4 regions of the Dyella caseinilytica genome follow, and region 3 is predicted to be linked to each of the others. Evidence: riboswitches for the same ligand, from Rfam matches in the RefSeq annotation. Region 3 holds a riboswitch; each other region holds the start of a gene.
What was found. Region 3 has a riboswitch for cobalamin ahead of ISN74_RS02885 (hypothetical protein). Riboswitches for the same ligand answer to the same signal wherever they lie in the genome.
Positions count from the first base shown of each region.

Region 1: another riboswitch for cobalamin. It lies ahead of metE (5-methyltetrahydropteroyltriglutamate--homocysteine S-methyltransferase); the one in region 3 lies ahead of ISN74_RS02885 (hypothetical protein).
Region 2: another riboswitch for cobalamin. It lies ahead of ISN74_RS18125 (ribonucleoside-diphosphate reductase subunit alpha); the one in region 3 lies ahead of ISN74_RS02885 (hypothetical protein).
Region 4: another riboswitch for cobalamin. It lies ahead of ISN74_RS20180 (TonB-dependent receptor domain-containing protein); the one in region 3 lies ahead of ISN74_RS02885 (hypothetical protein).

Region 1 covers NZ_CP064030.1:538,553-543,416, forward strand. Annotated here, with positions in the region: gene metE (5-methyltetrahydropteroyltriglutamate--homocysteine S-methyltransferase) at 1-2,047, opposite strand, end outside; cobalamin riboswitch at 2,247-2,458, opposite strand; gene ISN74_RS02305 (class I SAM-dependent methyltransferase) at 2,614-3,444, opposite strand; gene ISN74_RS02310 (alpha/beta hydrolase) at 3,543-4,454, opposite strand; gene dusB (tRNA dihydrouridine synthase DusB) at 4,529-4,864, opposite strand, start outside.
Region 2 covers NZ_CP064030.1:4,125,495-4,130,358, reverse strand. Annotated here, with positions in the region: gene ISN74_RS18125 (ribonucleoside-diphosphate reductase subunit alpha) at 1-1,925, opposite strand, end outside; cobalamin riboswitch at 2,233-2,443, opposite strand; gene ISN74_RS18120 (hypothetical protein) at 2,558-2,854, opposite strand; gene tcuC (MFS transporter) at 2,922-4,211, opposite strand; gene ISN74_RS18110 (peptidase C13) at 4,488-4,864, opposite strand, start outside.
Region 3 covers NZ_CP064030.1:710,294-715,157, reverse strand. Annotated here, with positions in the region: gene ISN74_RS02895 (cobyrinic acid a,c-diamide synthase CobB) at 1-1,012, opposite strand, end outside; gene cobO (cob(I)yrinic acid a,c-diamide adenosyltransferase) at 1,089-1,691, opposite strand; gene ISN74_RS02885 (hypothetical protein) at 1,715-2,293, opposite strand; cobalamin riboswitch at 2,394-2,622, opposite strand; gene ISN74_RS02880 (TonB-dependent receptor plug domain-containing protein) at 2,915-4,864, shown strand, end outside.
Region 4 covers NZ_CP064030.1:4,610,351-4,615,214, reverse strand. Annotated here, with positions in the region: gene ISN74_RS20185 (efflux RND transporter permease subunit) at 1-246, opposite strand, end outside; gene ISN74_RS20180 (TonB-dependent receptor domain-containing protein) at 486-2,390, opposite strand; cobalamin riboswitch at 2,793-3,021, opposite strand; gene ISN74_RS20175 (GntR family transcriptional regulator) at 3,249-4,001, opposite strand; gene zwf (glucose-6-phosphate dehydrogenase) at 4,192-4,864, shown strand, end outside.

The DNA.
Region 1 (4,864 bases), 170 kb from region 3:
GATAGCGGAAATCCTCGAAAGCCTGCAGCAATTCCATGCGCGAACGGCTGCTTTCGATCGAAATCACATCCGCGTCGAGTGCGGCTACGGCTTCGATGATGTCGTTGAATTCGCTGTAGCACATATGTGTGTGAATCTGCGTGCCATCGCTGGTGCCACCGGCGGTGATGCGGAAACAACGCACGGCCCAGTCGAGATAAGGTGCATGTTCGGCGTGCCGGATCGGCAAGCCTTCGCGCAGCGCGGGTTCGTCGATCTGGATCACGCGGATACCAGCGCTCTCCAGGTCATGCACTTCATCGCGCAAGGCGAGCGCCAGTTGCAGGCAAACCTGATCGCGCGACAAGTCATCGCGTACGAACGACCACTGCAACACCGTCACTGGTCCGGTCAGCATGCCCTTGACCGGTTTGTCGGTCAGCGATTGCGCGTAGCGCGACCATGCTACGGTCATCGGTTGCGGTCGAGAGACATCGCCCCAGATGATCGGTGGTTTCACGCAGCGCGAGCCATAGCTCTGCACCCACCCGTGACGGGTAAAGGCGAAGCCGTCGAGCTGTTCGCCGAAGTATTCCACCATGTCGTTGCGTTCGGGTTCGCCATGCACCAGCACGTCGAGGCCGATGCGTTCCTGGAAGCGGATGACGCGCTCGATTTCTTCGCGTAGCACGGCTTCGTAAGTGTGATTGTCGATGCGTTCGGCGCGGTGATCGGCGCGCGCGTGACGGAGGATATCGGTTTGCGGGAACGATCCAATCGTCGTGGTTGGCAAGGGCGGCAAGGCCAGCGCTTCGGCTTGCACACGACGGCGATGCGCGAGGCTGGAGCGTCGCTGCGTGGCTTGAGGACTCAGCGTATTGGCACGTGCACGAACCTCGTTACGCTGAACGCCATGCGCTCGCTTGCGCGCCGTCAACAGGGCGGACTGTTCGTTCAAGGCAGCTTTGGCCGTCGCGTCGCCATCCAGGGCCTTGGCATAGTGTTGGATCTCTTCAAGCTTTTGCTGCGCGAAGGCGAGCCAGCTGCGCAGATCGGCTGGCAACGCGGTTTCCTGTGATGCATCGATCGGTACGTGCAGCAGCGAACAGGATGGCGCGAGCCATAGCGCATCGGTTCCGCGCGCGGCAGCGATTTTTTCAATCAGTGGCAACACACGTGCCGGTTCGCTGCGCCAGATGTTGCGCCCATCGATGATGCCGGCGCTCAGTACGCGCTGTTTTGGCAGGGCGGACAACACGCTGTCGAGTTGTTCCGGCGCGCGTACCAGGTCGATGTGCAAACCATCCACGGGCAGGCTGGTTGCCAGCGTCAGGTTGTCGCCGAGGCTGCCAAAATAAGTGGTAAGTAGGCGTTTGGGAGACGTTCCGATGGCCAGCGCGGTGTAAGCGGCCTCATAGGCGTGCTTGGTGGCGGCGTCCAGGTCCTGCACCAGGCAAGGCTCGTCCAGCTGTACCCACGCTACGCCTGCCTGGGCCAACTGTTCCAGCAGTTCGATGTATGCCGGGATCAAGCTGTCGAGCAGGTTGAGCGTGTCGCTGCCATCGACCGTTTTGGACAGCAGCAGAAACGAAACCGGCCCGAGTAGGACAGGGCGCGCATCGATGCCCAATTCCCGCGCTTCCAGCCATTCGGCCAACGGCTTGTTGGCATTGAGCCGGAAGCGTTGGCCAGCACGAAGTTCGGGCACGATGTAGTGATAGTTGGTATCAAACCACTTGGTCATCTCTAGCGCGTGCAGTTCGCGGTTGCCGCGCGCCATCGCGAAGTAACCGGCCAGTGGATTCTCACGCAACAACGTGCGATAGCGATCGGGCACGGCATCGAACAGCACGGCCGTGTCGAGCACGTGGTCGTAGAGCGAGAAGTCGTTGACGGCAACGGTGCGTATGCCGGCCGCGCTGGCGAGTTCCCAATGTCGCCGCCTCAGTGCCTTTGCTGTGTCCAGGAGTGGCGTGGCGTTACCGTCTTGCCAGTAGGTTTCCAGCGCACGTTTCAGCTCGCGGCGACGGCCGATACGTGGAAAGCCAAGATAGGTGGTGCTTGTCATGTGTATTCCTCATTGCGGTCATGGCAAAGAGGAACGAAGGCAGGCGCGCCCGTGAGCCAGGCCCAGTGCGCACCGTCGACCTTCGCCCCCGCGGGCGAACTGGTTGGACCGCGGGCAGGCTGACGCCGCACCGGCAAAGCGGCGCTGCGCCGGGTCTCCCCGCGGAGTTCCCAGGTCGTACGAAGCACGCCGTTGCGAACGGCTGGCTTCGGCTGGGGCAGGTCTTCGGGCTCGTGGACGTGGCATCGCGCCGCCTACTGTTCGCCGCTTCCCGGGGCTTTACCCAGTGCCTATGGCGAAGGTCGTTTCCACACACCGCTGCGGGGCAGCGCCGGATTCAAACCGGCTTCCCTTTTAATTTCATCTCTTCATAAAGATGAAGAGATGAAGACCTCAGCGAGCGAACGATAGCCGTACGGATGGCTGTGGTCAATCGGGCGAATATCGCCACCCCGTCGTCCCGGCGAAGACCGGGACCCAGTGTCTTTCGCTTTGAACAAGCACCCACGTAAGTCGCTAGGTCCCGGCCTCCGCCGGGACGACGGATGGAGGATCGCGACGGCGGTCTAGTACACCGTCGCCCGCGCCTGCACAAAAGCAAAAAAGAACACCGCATTGGGGTCGTTACGCACCGCCTGCAACTCGCTGCGCATGCCTTCCACCGTGGGGATATCGGTCTTGCCGGCGGCGATCAACTGATCGGCGGCGGAAAGCAGCAGTTCCTGCCAGAACTCGATCATCTGCTTGCGACGTCCCGGTTGGCGGTTGTCCAGATGCACATTCTTCACTTCCGTCTGCACATCACGATAGCCGCCGGCCAGCAGCAAGTTGCCGAGTTTGGCGCCGACGAACGGATCGCCACCGCTGTCGTACTGGTGATCATTGAAGGCCATCCAGTAGCGCAGCAGGTTGGGTGAGTAGGGATCGAGGAAGAAGGAGGAGTTCAGTACTTCGGTGACATACACCGTGGCGCCGGGGCTGAGCACGCGACGAACTTCACTCAGCACGCGTGCGGGACTGGGCATGTGCTCTAGCACCCAGCATAGATAAGCAGCGTCGAAGCTGCGTTCGGCAAAGGGCAGATCCGTTGCGTCGGCCTGTCGAAGCGTATAGCGTGATTCGCACCAGGCGGTTGCGCCCAGATTGCGCTCGGCAGCGGCCAACTGCGTGGGCGAACGGTCGACGCCGGTGACATGCAACTCCGGAAAGCGGCGCAGCAGAATTTCAGTCTGTGCACCCACGCCGCAGCCCACTTCCAGCAGACGCGTGGCACCGCCGTAGTCGATGTGGCTGAACAACGTGGATTCGAACATGCGCGCCTGGCGCATAAGCCGCGATTGCTCGTCCGCGGAGAATCCGTGGATATACGGGAAATCGCCGGTCGCAATGCTGTTCATGCCGGGCCTGCCGGACAGGAAGGGAACCTGGGCGTGGAACGCGTCTTGGCTTTCACACCTTACTCCTGTCCCTGTCCGGCGAGGAGTGTAGGCGGCGTTTACGGCATGGTTGTGACGTCGCCGGATGGGCGATGGCTGCGGATGAAGGCCAGCACATCCGTCAGGGTGGGGGCATCGTTGTGGAACGGCCGCGACAGTGCGAACACTAGCGCATTGTGGCTTACACCCGGATACAGACGCAGCGTGACGTCGTCATGCTTCGCCTGTAATGCATGAGTCAGCGACACGGCATTCGACGGATCGACCTCGTGATCGGCTTCACCCTGAAGCAGCAGCATCGGCGGCTCGTGGCCACTGACGAAACGCACGGGTTGGGCGCGCGCCTGCGATGCCTGATCGTGGCCGAACATGCCGAGCATCTCTTTTTCGTTGGCCGGGATCGGCATGAAGTCATAGCAGCCCGCCAAGCCGATAAACCCGGCCATGTCAGTCGGACGTAAACCGTATGGCGCCAGCCAGGAGGGATCGGTTACCAGCAAGGCGCCGATCTGGCCGCCGGCAGAGTGTCCCATCACAAAGATATCGTTCGGTGCTCCGTCGATATCAGTTGCATGCTGATGCACCCACGCAACGGCTTTTGCGGCGTCCTGCATAAAACCATCCATTTTTACCTGCGGATATTTGCGGTAATCCGGAATCACCGTCACGACACCGTGCGCAGCGAGTGTCGTGCCGACAAAGCGATACCAGGCACGCTCGCCATGCGTCCAACTGCCACCGTAGAAGAACACCACAATCGGCGCATGATCGGCATGCTGTGGTCGGTAGATATCCAGTTGGAGTTGGTGCTGCGCGTCGAACACAACGCTAGGTGGCACCGTGATGCCCGCCTGGTGGTCGGTGGCATTGAGTCCGGCAAAAAGGGTGGCGCGGCAACCGCCAAGCAGCAGGGCAACTGTGATCAGCGCAATGCGGATCGAAAGCGCGTGGCGGTGATGGAGGCGAGACAAGATATTCATCGATGACGTAAGGGAGTGCACGGTATCGATGATGCCTGCATTCGCAGCGCAAGGGTTTGCGCCGTTTATGCAGCCAGCGACCACTCGTTTTGCAGGGTCTCGAAATAGCTGCGGGTCAGGCGCAACTGGTCGTGCGCATGATCGGCGCGATTGACGACATCACGAAACGACGCGTTTTCGGGCCGATCCTTTGCGTACCAGCCAAGATGCTTGCGGGCAATGCGCACACCGGCGAGCTCGCCGTAGAACGCATAGAGATGCTCGAGGTGACCGAGCAGGATCGCGGAAACATCCGCCGGTGAGGGTTCTGGCAGCAATTCGCCCGTTGCGAGGTAGTGCGATATCTCGCGAAAAATCCACGGCCGTCCCTGCGCGCCACGCCCTACCATCACCGCATCGGC
Region 2 (4,864 bases), 1.4 Mb from region 3:
CGCTTGAACAGATTGCTGACTTGCGGCTCGATGCATTCGTAGCAGCCGGCAATCGAAGCGATGGTGGCGGTCGGTGCGATGGCGATCAGCAGCGAGTTGCGCAGGCCCTTGGTCTTGATGGCTTCGCGCAATGCGTCCCAGCGTGCGGTGTCGTTGGTTTTGGCATTCGACCAGTAGTCAAATTGCAGTTCGCCATTTGCAGCGCGGCTTTCGGCAAAACCAGGATGTGCGCCGTGCTGTTCGGCCAGCGCATTCGACTGCGACAGTGCGTTGAAGTAGATCTCTTCGGCGATGCGCGTGGACAATTCCAGCGCTTCGGCTGAGTCGAATGGCAGGCGCAGCTTGAAGAACACGTCCTGCATGCCCATCACGCCTAGGCCGACCGGACGCCATTTGCGGTTGGCGGTGGCTGCGGTGTCGATCGGATAGAAGTTGAGATCGATCACGCGGTCGAGCTGGCGCACGGCAGTACGCACCGTCGAAGCGAGCTTGGCGAAGTCGAACGCACCGTCCACCACGTGGCGTGCCAGGTTGATCGAACCCAGGTTGCACACGGCCGTTTCACCGGCGTTGGTGACTTCCAGGATCTCAGTGCACAGGTTCGAGAGGTGGATGACGTTCTCGGCCTTGGCGGTCTGGTTGCTGGTGGCGTTGCTGCGATCCTTGAAGGTGATCCAGCCGTTGCCGGTCTGCGCCAGCGTGCGCAGCATGCGTGCATACAGTTCGCGCGCCTTCACCGTTTTCACGGCCAGACCCTCGGCCTCGGCTTTATGGTAGGCGCGCTCGAACGTTTCGCCCCAGCTGTCGACGAAGTGCGGCACGACCTTGGGATCGAACAGCGACCAGTTGCCGTCGTGTTCGACGCGGCGCATGAATTCGTCGGGAATCCAGTTGGCCAGGTTCAGGTTGTGCGTGCGGCGTGCTTCGTCGCCGGTGTTGTCGCGCAGTTCGAGGAATTCCTCGATGTCCGCGTGCCACGGTTCCAAGTACACGCAGGCCGCGCCTTTACGCTTGCCACCCTGGTTCACCGCGGCGACGGAGGCGTCGAGTGTCTTCAGCCACGGGACCAGGCCGTTGGAGTGGCCGTTGGTGCCCTTGATCAGCGAGCCGCGCGAACGCACGCGCGTATAGGCCAGGCCGATACCGCCGGCGAACTTGCTGAGTTTGGCGACGTCGCCGTATTTCTCGTAGATCGATTCCAGCGAATCTTGCGGCGAGTCCAGCAGGAAGCACGAACTCAACTGCTCGTGTGCAGTGCCTGCATTGAACAGCGTCGGCGAGCTGGCGATGTATTCCAGCGAGGAAAGCAGGCGATACAGCTCCAGCGTTTCGGCAATCTCATTGCCGCCCAGTGCGCAGGCGATGCGCATGAAGAAGTACTGCGGTGTTTCGATCACTTTGCGCAGCTGCGGATGGCGCAGCAGGTAGCGGTCGTACACGGTGCGCAGGCCGAAATATTCGAAGCGGCGCGTGGCGAGTCCATCGATAGCATCGTTGAGTTTGCGCGAGTTGGCAGAGACGAAATCGCGAAGGCGCGTGTTGACGATGCCCAGCTCGGCGCCGCGTGCGATGGATTGCGAGAAGCTCTGGATTTCCTGCCCGCTCACTTCCTTCTCGATGAAGGCGCCGAGCAGGCGCGCGGCGAGCTGGCCGTATTCCGGCTCCTCCGCGGTGAGCGCCGCGGACGTGCGGATGGAGAGCTGATCCAGCTCCTGCGTGCTGGCGCCGTCATACAGGCCACCGATGGTTTTCAGCGCCACGCGCAGCGGATCGACCGCATGCAGGCCTTCGGCGCTGCGCGTGACCGCGCGCACGATCTTGTTAACGTCCACGATTTCCTGGCCGCCGTTGCGCTTGGTAACGCGCATCTGGCCGGGGTTGTGGGGAGGAGTCAGGGCAAAGGGAGCTTCAGCAGTAGCGGACATCGTGACAGTGTTGGCAGTGGCCGACGTGTCGACATCGGCGGAAAAGGCGGACGACTCTGCGCGGGCGTCAGTACGCTCGCGCGATTCGGTATCGATAGGTTGCATGTCGGGCGCTCCGGGCTGCGGAACCTGCCGTGACCAGACTTCTCGGGTCCGGTTCGATCAGGACAGGCTCCAGATTTCAACCGCCTGCTCCCGCGCGCAGGGCTGATGTGGCGGTTGCCGCGGTAGATCGCATTACACGGTTAAGGACATCCGCGTCATGCGACCCGCCTCCCCGCGGAGGCCGTCACGTTCGGCATGACACTCCGGTCACGCCGTGTCGGCAGGTCTTCGGACTCGCGGACATGGGCCTTGCGGCCCGCCTACTTGCCCTGCTTCCCGGCACCCCCTGGGCCAGTGCACGATGGGCTTTCGTTTCCACTTACCGCTGCGGGGCAGTCCCGGATTCACACCGGATTCCCTTTAGCCAACCTCGAAATAATCCGAGAGAGGCGACCGACGGGACACAACATATCGGGGTCGACCGGATCGGTCAACCCAATAATTTGTGGATAAGCAGTGGATAAGCCACGAAGGACCAAGCGGGATGCGGCCTGCGGGAAATTCGTGATTTTCAGGTATGGGTCGGGTTACGGAACGACCGCAATCACGATCGCCAGCCACATCAGCACCATGCCCGCGGCGAAGGTCCGGCGGGCCGGCACGATCCGTTCGTGACCGTCTTCAGGTATCGGGGTGGTGATCAGCCAGATCGTCGAACCCAGGGCGCCGAAGCTGAGGAAGGCCAGGCATACCACCAGGATGTCGGCCCAGCGCCATGGCACCGGTTCGTGGACGCCCCAGTAGCCGAGAAAGGCCATGCCCATGGCCGACATGGTGGCGGAGGCGGAGCAAAGCCCGACGACCGATCCGGTGGGTGCGCGCATCGCTGGCTCCGAGCGGGAGAAGGCGAGCCCTAGGGTAGCGCACGGTTGGCGCAGCGTTGGGCCCAGATCAGGAAAGGTGCTGCATCCGGCTGCGCGGATCCCGGAAAGCGATCAGCGTAGCGACGAGCCCGCACAGCGCCGCAAACGACATCCACAAGCCTGGCGCCGCTTTGTTGCCCGTGACATGAATCAGCCACTGCGATATCGCCAGGCTGGAACCACCGACCGTGGTGGCCAGGCTGTAAGCCAGCGAAAAGCCGGTCGTGCGTACATCCGCCGGCATGATTTCGGTCAGCGTCACCACCATCGCGCCGTTGTAGCTGGCATAGATGAAAGACAGCCACAGTTCCGCGCTCAGCAGCGTGCCGAAATCCGGTGAGGCGACCAGCCAACGCAACACCGGATAGGCGCTTAGCAAGGCCAGCACGGTGCAGGCGAGCAGTAGCGGACGGCGGCCAATGCGATCCGAAAGCGAGCCCATCAACGGCAACCATACAAAGTTGGAAATGCCGACACACAGCGTCACCACGAACACATCGAACTGCGACAGCTTCAGCACTTCGACGCCAAAGGTCGGCGTGTAGGCCGTGATCAGGTAGAACGACACCGTCGTCATCAGCACCATCGCAACACCGACCAGCACGACCGGTCCATTGGCGAGCATGGATCGATAGATTTCACCGATGTCGGGCTTACGTCGTGCGAGAAAGGATTCCGTTTCCTCCAGCGATCGGCGGATCACGAACAGGAAGGGCACGATCAGGCACCCAATCAGGAACGGCACGCGCCAGCCCCAGTCGGTGATGGCTTGCGGCGGCAGCCAGTATTGCAGCAGCAGGCCAAGCAGGGCCGCGAATACGACGGCCACCTGCTGGCTGGCCGATTGCCACGCGCAATAGAAACCGCGATGCCCAGCCGTGGCGATTTCGGACAGATAGACCGACACGCCACCGAGTTCCACGCCCGCGGAAAAACCTTGCAGCAGGCGTCCGGCTACCACAAGCAACGGAGCGAGCACGCCGATGGTGGCGTAACTGGGGACCGCGGCAACCAGCAGCGTGCCCACCGCCATCAGACAAAGCGTGAGGATCAATCCGCGCCGGCGTCCATGATGGTCGATATACGCGCCGAGCACGATGGCGCCGACAGGTCGCATCACGAAGCCGGCTGCAAAAGCCAGCAAGGTAAGCAGTAGCGAAGCGTAGGCGTTATGGCTGGGAAAGTACGCTCTGGCGATGGCCGGGGCGTAATAGCCATAGACCATGAAGTCGTACATTTCGAGAAAATTACCGCTGACGACACGGATGATGGCCTTGAAGCTGTCACGTCGTGAGCGTGGTGTTGCGGTGTTCGTCATCCGTATTTACCTCGGTCACTCGTCCCGGCGCATCCACTGTTGCCCGGTGAAACTTTTCATTTACCGGTGATCTGCTCCCTCTCCCCTTAGGGGAGAGGGCTGGGGTGAGGGGCCGGGCTTGCCATGAGCGACACGTTTATCATGCCATTCCCGTTGTTCGGCGCAGACGCACTGCATCCACTTCGCAAGATTGGCCCCTCATCCCAGCCTTCTCCCCGGAGGGGAGAAGGAGCTGACTCCACGCTCCGCATCGGGACCCTTGTCATGCATGCGTGTCTACATGCTTACGTCGATCTCGACCGGGTAGTTGACCGAACCTGGCACTTTCGGCGGTGCTGGAAAGGTCCAGACCGAAAACTCACCGGCCAGGCAGCGGGCGACGGGCGTGGGTGCCTGCACTTCCACATTGAGCGCGCGTCCGTCCGGCGAAATATCCGCAACCAGGGTGAAGGGTGATTTGTCAGCGGGCGCATTGCTGGTGATGCAGCCGCGCAACGCCTCGGTCATCGGCTCCTTGATCTTGTCCCAGAATTGCTTCTGGTAAGCCGGACCGGTGGCGCTGCCCTCCAGCATCTTGGCCTGCTGAACGCGTTGGGTGAAGGTATCGCCTGTGGTGGCAGGCGGCGAGCCGGCGAGCAGCGCAAGGGCAACGA
Region 3 (4,864 bases):
CGCGGTCTGCCAGGGACTCCAATGCAAACAGCAGACCTCCGCATTCGGCGAGGATCGGCTTGCCCGCATCGCGATGTGCACGCAAGGCCGTATGCAGATTTTGCTGTTTTGACAGCGTCTCCAGATGAAGCTCTGGATAGCCACCTGGCAGCCAGATTGCATCGCATTCCGGCAACGCATCGCCCGCGAGTGGTGAAAAGAAATGGAGCGATGCGCCTGCCTGAGCCAGCAGGTCGAGATTGGCTTGATAGAGAAAACAGAACGCCGCATCGCGCGCAACGGCAATACGCTGACCTTGCAACAGAGCGGGAACAGGCGACGTTGCAGACGCTTCGAAAGCGACCGGTGGTGGAAGCACGGTACTGGCGTGCAACGCCCAAGCATCGGCCAGCACGTCGAGCCGCTGATCGATATCCGCCAGCTCTGCCGCTGCCACCAGGCCTAGATGCCGTTCCGGCAGCGCCAGCGATGCGTCGCGCGGCAACGCACCGAGCCAATGCATCGATGATGGCACGCTCTCCTTCAACAACTGCGCGTGATAAGCACTACCAATACGATTGGCAGCCACGCCGTAGAAAGATAATCCTTCGCGATAGGCAGCTAATCCACAAGCCAACGCGCCAAATGTCTGAGCCATGGCGGAACCGTCAATCACCGCCATCACCGGCAAACCGAGTTGCTGCGCGAGATCTGCGCTTGATGGATCGCCGTCGAACAACCCCATCACGCCTTCCACCAGGATCAAGTCTGCCGATGCGGCGGCCTTGTGCAGGCGCAGGCGCACATCGGACTCGCCGCACATCCATAGATCGAGCTGGTAGACCGGTGACCCTGCGGCGCGAGCAAGCACCATCGGATCGAGGAAATCCGGTCCGGTCTTGAACACGCGCACGCGGCGACCCTGTTGCGTATGCCAGCGTGCGAGCGCGGCGGTGACTGAGGTTTTGCCTTGGCCGGACGCGGGGGCCGAGATCAATAGCGCTGGGCAGTCGTGCGTTAACGACACGCTCATAGTAAAGGCCCCTTATACGCAAAACCGTCATTCCCGCGAAAGTGGGAATGATGGCTTTGAGGCAGAACAACTCTCCTCACAACTCCACACCCTTCTGCGCCTTGATGCCTGCTTCGAACGCATGCTTGACCACCCGCATCTCGGTCACCGTATCGGCCACCGCAATCAGTCCATTCGGCGCGCCACGCCCGGTAATCACCACATGCTGCCGCGGCGGACGCGCAGCGACCGCTTCCAGCACCTGTTCCAACTGCACGTATTGCTTCACCAGCGCGATATTGAGTTCATCGAGCAGTACAAAGTCATAGGCGGGATCGGCCAGCATGCCAGCAGCGATCTTCCATGCGGCCTGCGCTGCAGCGATATCGCGCGCCTTGTCCTGCGTTTCCCAGGTAAAGCCTTCACCCATCACGTAGTAATCCAGCTGATCACCGGCGAGGCGGCGAAAGAAGGCTTCTTCGCCGGTTGAGAACGTGCCCTTGATGAACTGCACCACGCCACACTTGAAGCCATGCCCCAGCGAGCGTGCAAGCATGCCGAATCCGGATGAGCTCTTGCCCTTGCCATTACCGGTGTTCACCACCAACACACCACGATCGATGGTGGCGCGAGCGATCTTGCGATCGACCAGCTCCTTCTTGCGCTGCATGCGCTCGCGATGCCGTTCTTCCGGCGTCATCGCATCTTTTGTTGGCTGGTCGCTCATGCTTGTACTCGCGTAACGTTCTGGTTATTGGCAAGCCGCGACAAGCCAAGATGAATCAGCAAGGCTACGGCGACGTAGCTCAACGTGGTGCGCACGAACAAAGGACCCCATTGCCAGAGGCGCTGGAGGTATTCGGCCATGTGGGGCTGCGCGTAACGGCCACCTAGCCAGTAGAAGGAACCGTTGGAGATGGCAAAGGACAGCGCTGCACACGCCAGCGCGACCACCAACGCGCCGAGCAACGAACGCAGATTACTGCCAAGTTCCCCGGCATACAGGCGACCGCCGTACCAGAGTGCGGCATAAGCCAGCGGCAGAAAGGCGTAGGCGGCGGTTACACAGAAATCGCTGATGCCGGCGTAGTGGATCGAAACGTAGTCCAGCAATACGGCCAGCAGCACGAAGCACACGAAGGCAAGGTGCCTGCGCAAGTACAAGCCGCCCAGAAAGAACACCGCCATGGACGCATCGGGCAGATGCAGGGCATCGCCGAAATGCTTGAAGCGCGTGGTGACCATCAGCAAGGTCAGCAGCAGAAACAGACCGATGGACATCGATCGGGACAAAGGCTTCATAACGATAATGCTCCTTCACGCAGCGGCCCATGGGCCGGTCGGATAGCGGAAGGAAACGGCACCGGCTGATGGCGCAGCGGTTCCCGTCCTGGCCCTCCGCCGTCCGGTGATCGCCTGGGCCGGTCTCCGGGCTTGCGAGCGAAGGAAGAAGGGTCCTTCCGATCCCCGCCTTCCCGTGCACCCGGCACAGTGGCGACGTGGGGATCGCGTTGCTCGCCTACCGTTGCGGGGGCAGCTCCGGTATGTCCGTGCAGTGGGCACGTTGTCACCGGATTCCCGTTTCAACCACCGACACCACGCCGGCAGTCACCTAGGCGGGGGCATCTTAGTGCCTGCCTCCCCATGCGCCTAGCCCGAATGCGGCCCCTCCTACACACCACCTACACATGACGAGCACGCATGCTCGCGCCGGGGAGGTTGAGCGAACGAACTTGCGCTTTGCCGTTAGATCGGCCGTGGGCAGCCCGCAGCCCATCGTAAACATGCAGGTAAATGCATGTTCAATATGGATATTCCCATTTGGACTTTTAGACGCCTAATCATCGGTTGCCCCGGAATCCAATTGTCACTAACCTGAAATTGTTGCTATGCAGCAATCATGTGCTTAGGGGAAATTCGCTAATGAAGAAAGGCAAGGCTCGTCTCGTTACCTATACCAAGACATCGCTCACTACTGCTCTGCTGTTAGCGCTCGCCACGACGGCGGCGGCGCAGGATGCTACGCAGACTCCTCCCTCCTCCTCGAATACCAAGAATCTGCAAGCGGTGATCGTGACCGGTACGCGCGCGCAGAACCGCACTGACAGCAGCTCGCTCTCGCCGATTGACGTAGTGCCTGCCTCAGCATTGCAGAGCACCGGTACCAGTGAACTGTCTACTGCGCTCGCCCGCCTGATTCCGTCGTTGAATTTCCCGCGCCCGGCCGCCACTGACACCACGGATTCGCAGCGCCCCGTGCAGTTGCGCGGCCTTTCGCCGGATGAAGTGCTCGTTCTGGTGGATGGCAAGCGCTGGCATTCCAGCGCGCTGATCAATACCGACGGCACCATCGGCCGCGGCTCGGCGCCGGTGGATCTGAACACCATCCCGCTTTCCGCGATCGACCATATCGAAGTGCTGCGCGACGGCGCGTCCGCACAATACGGTTCCGATGCGATCGCTGGCGTGATCAATATCATCCTCAAACATGGTGCCGACGGCGGTTCGGTCGAGCTGGATGGTGGTCGTTATCAGCGTGGCGGCGGCAATCAATGGCAAGGCTCGGCCAACTTTGGCATTCCGCTCAGTGGCGACAAAGGCTGGTTGCGCATCAGTCTGGATGACGGACACCAAGACCCAACCAACCACGGCGGTGTCGACGTGCGTTACCCGCAATTGGGTGAAAAGCAGGTGTTCGGCGATCCCTCCGTCAGCCAGCACAACCTGTTCCTCAACTCGCAATACGACATCACCAAGAACGTGCAGTTTTATGCCTTCGGCAGCTATCACGAGCGCGATGCGATTTCCGATGAGCTGTATCGCAATCCGTATGGCTACCCGTCGTCGGTCAATTCGCTGCTGAGCGCGATCTATCCCGAAGGCTATCAGCCGCTGCTGCAGGCCCACAGCACCGACCAGGCGCTGGTCGCCGGCGTGCGCGGTACAACGGAAAGCGGCTGGCGCTGGGATGTGAGCGCCAACTACGGCGGCAACCGTGTATCACTCGACACCATCCACAGCGCCAACTACGCCTACCTGCACGACTTCGGCTATACGCCGAGCAGCTTCTTCGACGGCATTGTCTCGGCGGCGCAACAGGTGGCGGACGTCGACATCGCCAAAGATTTCTCGCCCAGCTGGCTGCCCAATCCAGTGACGCTGGCGTTCGGTGCGGAGTACCAGCGCGATACCTACAGCATCAGCGCAGGCGATCCGGATTCGTATTACGTGGGCACCTCGGGCGTAAGCGGTGGCGCGCAGGGCTTCAGCGGCTACAGCCCGGTAAATACGGGTTCATGGAGTCGCAGCGATGTCGCGCAGTACGTGAGCCTGGAAACCAACCTCACGGACAAGCTCGGTACGTCGATCTCCGTGCGCCACGAGGACTACAACGACTTCGGCAACACGGTCTCGGGCGCTCTGGCCGCGCGTTACGACTTTACCGACCGCTTCGCGCTGCGCGCCAGCGCATCGACCGGCTTCCGCGCGCCGTCGCTGGCGCAGGAAGACTATTCGCAGATCGGTTCGCTCTACCTCACACCCAGCAGCGCCGGACCGGGTGTTACGCCGGGCATCTATCAGACCGGCCTGCTGCCGGTCAGCAATCCGGTGGCACAGTTGCTTGGCGCACAGGCGTTGAAGCCAGAGAAATCGCATAACTACACCATCGGCGCCGTCTTCAATCCGATCGACCCGCTGACGCTGACCTTCGATATCTACCAGATCCAGATCTACAACCGCATCGTGCTCTCCAGCACGCTGAGCGGCTTGAACGATCCGGTGGTGGTGGATTACCTCGCCGCCAACGGCATCAGCAACGTGGCCTACAGCTCGGCGCAGTACTTCACCAACGCGGTGGATACCAAGACCCAG
Region 4 (4,864 bases), 910 kb from region 3:
GGAGGTCATCTGCTGGATGCCAGGAATGCGGCCCAGCTGGCGTTCCAGCGGCGCCACCACCGTGGCGGCCATGGTTTGTGCATCGGCGCCCGGGTATTGGGCGATCACCACCACGCCGGGAAAATCCAGCGACGGCAAGGCCGCCACGCCCAGCAGCAGATAGGCGCAGAAGCCCGCAATCGTCAGTCCGATCGCCAGCAGCGAGGTGCCGATCGGCCGGCGGATGATGGGTTCGAAGACGTTCACGGCCTTGCCCGTGCCATGTCAGACGAGCGCAGACACACCGCGCGGGAGGCGGCGCATGGAAGAGAAGACGCATTCATAGGCACCTTATGCCCCGGGATCCTATCCCATTGAATGTGCCTGAAGTCCGGCCGTGCCGGAAGACATGGGAGTCATGTCTCCCTTTCCTTCGCGAACATTCCTATATTTCCGCCCCTGGGATGGCCGAGCCGGGGCCCGGCATTCCCAGGGAGCGTTCGGCATCAATGGATGGAGGGGCTGTAACGCAGCGTGAGATACCAGGTCCGGCCCAGCTGGTTGTAGTAATACGCCGTCTCGTAGTTGTGATCGAACACGTTCGCCAGCTTCGCTTCCACCTGCCAGCTCGGTGCGAAGTTGTAGCTGACGCGCAGATCCGTGGTGGCGTATCCGCCCATGCGGTATTGGTTGGCGGTGTCGTCGTAGCGCTTGCCGGAGGCGAAGAAGGTGGCGCCCACGCCGAACTTGCCGAAACTGCGATCGACATCCACGCGGCCGGTCTCTTTGGCGCGGCGTGGCAGAAGATTGCCGTTGTAGGGGCTTTCGGTGTTCTTGGGCTGCATCAGCGTCAGGTAGCTTTGCACGCGCCAGTCATCCACGTTGAAGCCGAATTGGCCTTCGATGCCGCGGATCACCGCCCGGCTGATGTTCATCGGGATGAACTCGGTATTGAACGCGATCAGATCGGTGATGCGTGTCTGATAGGCATTCACGCCCCAGTTCCAGTTGCTCAGCTGCTGGTTCAGGCCGATTTCCGCGCTGCGCGAGGTTTCCGGCTTCAGGTCCGGGTTGGCCGTGGGTACGCCACCGAAGGCGGGGAAGTACAGGTCATCGAAGGTCGGCGCATGGAAGGCCGTGCCATAGCTCACCGACAGCACCGGGCCCTGATCGAAGTGATAACCCCATGCCGCCGCGCCAGTGTTGTGGTCGCCGAACTGATCATTGTTATCGTGGCGCACCGACAACTGCACTTCGTTCTGCCCGAACGTGCCCTGGTACTGCGCAAAGGTGCCAGTGTCGCCGCGTGTGGTTTCTTGGAACGCGGTGTCGCTGTAGATATGTTCCTGCTGGTAATCCACGCCGACCGTCAGCAGCTGGTTGCTGGCCAGCGTGATGTCGTTCTGCCACGACGCCTGGTTGCGGCGGGAATCGAAGTAGCCCGTCGGCATGCGCGGGTAGTACTCGCCGAAGTAGGTGCCTTCGTAATAGGTGGCATCGTCATCGCGGCTTTGGCCGGCGGTCAGGGTGACTTTCCAGATATCCAAAGGTGTGAAGCTCAGGTGCGCGCCCGCGACGTACTGTTCCTCGATGGCATCGTTGCCACCGTAGGGGCTGCCGGCGTACTCCACGTTGCTCTTGCTGCGCATCCAGTCGAAAGACAGCTCGGTGCCATCATCCCAGCGATAACCGAAGTTGGCGAAGCCGTTCCAGTTGCGATACGCGTCGTTGCGCGGATCATCCACGTCGCACGCCACGCCCAATTCCGCCGCTCCCATGCGGCAGGCCGGAATGCCGCCGGTATACGTGCCGCCCAGGCTGGCGTTGTACCAGAGGTGCGAATCGCCGCCGGACACGCCGGCCTGGCCGTTCACGTAGCCATGACTGCCGCCGCTCACGCTCACAGAAGGCGAGACGCCGCCATTGGGCTGGCCGTGACGCAGGAAAATCTGCAGCACACCGCCGATCGCATCGGAGCCGTACAGGCTGGAACGTGGGCCGCGCACCAGCTCGATGCGCTCGATGGCGTCGACCGGAATCTGTTCGAGGGCTGCCAGGCCCAGGCTCACCGAGCCGATACGCACGCCATCGATCAGTACTACCACGTGGGTGGGATTGGTGCCGCGCAGATAGAGCGAGGTCGATTCGCCGATACCGCCCGTTTGCGAAATGGAAACGCCGGGCAGGCCGGTCAGCAGATCGGCGACCGAGGTCGGCTGCAGGCGATCGATATCCTCGCGCGTGATCACCGTGACCGAGGACAGCGCGTCATTGGCGCTGATCGCTGTGCGCGTCGCGGTGACGATCACCGGCGACAGCGTGCTGTTCGGGTCCGTGGCGGTCTGGGCATGGCCGGCCTGTGCGACCAAACCAGACAGAAGTGCGGCTGCTAGCGCAGTCTTTTTCAACATGTAAGTTCCCCTGCCGCACGTCCCCGCGCGGCGTGAATAAATAAGCCGGCGAACTTGGGGAGTCGGGAACGGAATGGCGGGCAGGCGACAGCCGTCGCGGGGCACGCGCTCCGAACCCTCGCCCACCGCGAGTTGCCAGAACCTAAGAGCCTCTCTACGGTCTCTGCATAGCCCGCGTTGTCGTTGAATAGCTGCCAGGCGGCAGTGCTCGGCGCAGCGCCTGACTCACTGTCAGGTCAAGCCGTGCGCTGCCGCCTGGCAGCTATTCAACGACAACCCTCCGGGCTGGATCTGTTTGCCCACATAACGGCGTCATCACTCGGTTGTGTATCGACATACACGCCCTCGTTCTTCCTTGTTCTGCGTGCAAACAGATCCCAGCGCGGGCCATGCAGAGGCCGTAGATAGGCTCTGTCTCGGGCCGGTCTCCGGACTCGCGAGTGGCATGCAGTTGTGCACGCCATCGAACGATGCCTTCCCATGCCATGCACAGTGGCGCTTTATCGTTCGCGAAAGGCTCGCTTACCGTTGCGGGGGCAGTGCCGGCCTTGCTGAGTGAACAGCGCACCGGCTTCCCGTTTCATCCCCTCGGACCTGAGGCCCAGGGGACACCCGAAACGGGCGAACTGTAGCCGGTGGGGGTGGGTGGGGGCAATTCGGCTCGGTTTTCGCCCAAGATTTACGTTCTTTCTAGGTCGCCGGTTCTCGCCTCACCGTCATCCCGGCGAAGGCCGGGATCCAGTATGAACACGCTGTGCGAAGCACTCGATACAAAAGGTTCTGAGTGCTTCGCACGACGTAATTGAACTGGATCCTGGCCTTCGCCGGGATGACGAGAAATGTAGATCGTCGAGGCGCCTAATCCGTCTGCAGTTCCGCCACGAAATCGTAGATATCCCCGCGATACCACGAGGTCGTGAACTCCACCACGCGCCCATCGTCGAGAAATCCCCGGCGTTCGATATGCAAACCCGCGCTGCCTGCCGTCACATGCAGCAAGCGGGCCTGCCGTGCACCGAGCAGAACGGCACGCAGCCGCTGCAAAGCGCGTACCGGGCGGCAGTCGTATTTCTCCAGCGCTTCGTACAGCGAGTCATGCACTTCGTGCGGATCGGGCAATATGCTGGCTGGCACCACGGTGCGTTCGATCGCCAGCGGCTCGTCCTCGGCGTAGCGCACGCGATGCAGGCGGGCGACCAGCACGCCGGGTGACAGGTTGAGCGCCATCGATTCTTCTGGGGTCACTTCGCCCACGCTGCGCTCGAAGAACTCCGAGCGCGGATGCAGGCCACGGGCACGCAGGTCCTCGGTAAAGCTGGTCAGGCGCGACATCGGCTTGATGATGCGCTCGGCCACGAAGGTGCCGGCACCGTGACGCTGGGTCAGCAGACCTTCCTCGACCAGGCCGGAAATGGCCTTGCGTACGGTCACCCGGGACAGCCCCAGGGCCTGTGACAGGTCCCGTTCGCTGGGCAGGGTCTGGCCCGGCTCGATATCCCGCTGCTGGATCACGTTGCGAATAGCCCGGCGCAGCCGCAGGTAGGCCAGCGGCTGGTGGGTGGTCGTTTCGCGGCTCAGGCGCCGGTATTCGTCAGCCAAGGCGTTTTGCATCATTCCCGCACAATACCAATGCCGAACCACTGGTACAACCAGAGGTTCAGCCAGACGCCAGCTGGCTTAGGAAAAAATTGCATACGATTGCAACGCACAAAAGACTGGTATTGCCTGGTATGTCATTGGTACGATCGAAACTCCCCGGCGGCTGCACCCCCGTGGCCACCAGCATTCATAGAGGTGAGTTGTGACTGCACCTGCTCAACCGGTCGAGCTGTTCGACCTGGTGATTTTCGGCGGCACTGGCGATCTGGCCGTGCGCAAATTGCTCCCTGCCCTGTTCCATCGCTTCGTTGACGGCCAGATCCAGGAAGGCAGCCGTGTCATCGGCGTGGCCCGCGAAGCGCTCGACGACGACGGCTACCGCAACCTGATCCGCTCCGCGCTCAATGGCGCCGCCCAATCCAACCCGGCGAAGCTCAACGCCTTCCTCAAGCTGGTGCATTACCGCCCGCTGGACGCGCGCAAGGACGAGGGCTGGGACGATTTTGCCAAGCTGATGGGCGAACACCCCGATCACGTGCGCGTGTTCTATCTGTCCACCTCGCCGGAACTGTTCGTCGACATCTGCCAGCGTCTTGGCCATTACGGCCTCAACCAGGGCCAGTCGCGCGTGGTGCTGGAAAAGCCGATCGGCCACGACCTGGCCAGCGCCAATCGCATCAACGATGACGTCGGCGCGGTATTTGCTGAATCGCAGACCTTCCGCATCGATCACTACCTCGGCAAGGAAACGGTGCAGAACCTGCTGGCGCTACGTTTCGGCAACGCGCTGTTCGAGCCGCTGTGGAACGCTGGCCATATCGATCACGTGCAGATCACCGTGGCCGAGACCCTCGGCGTCGGCCGCCGCGGTCCGT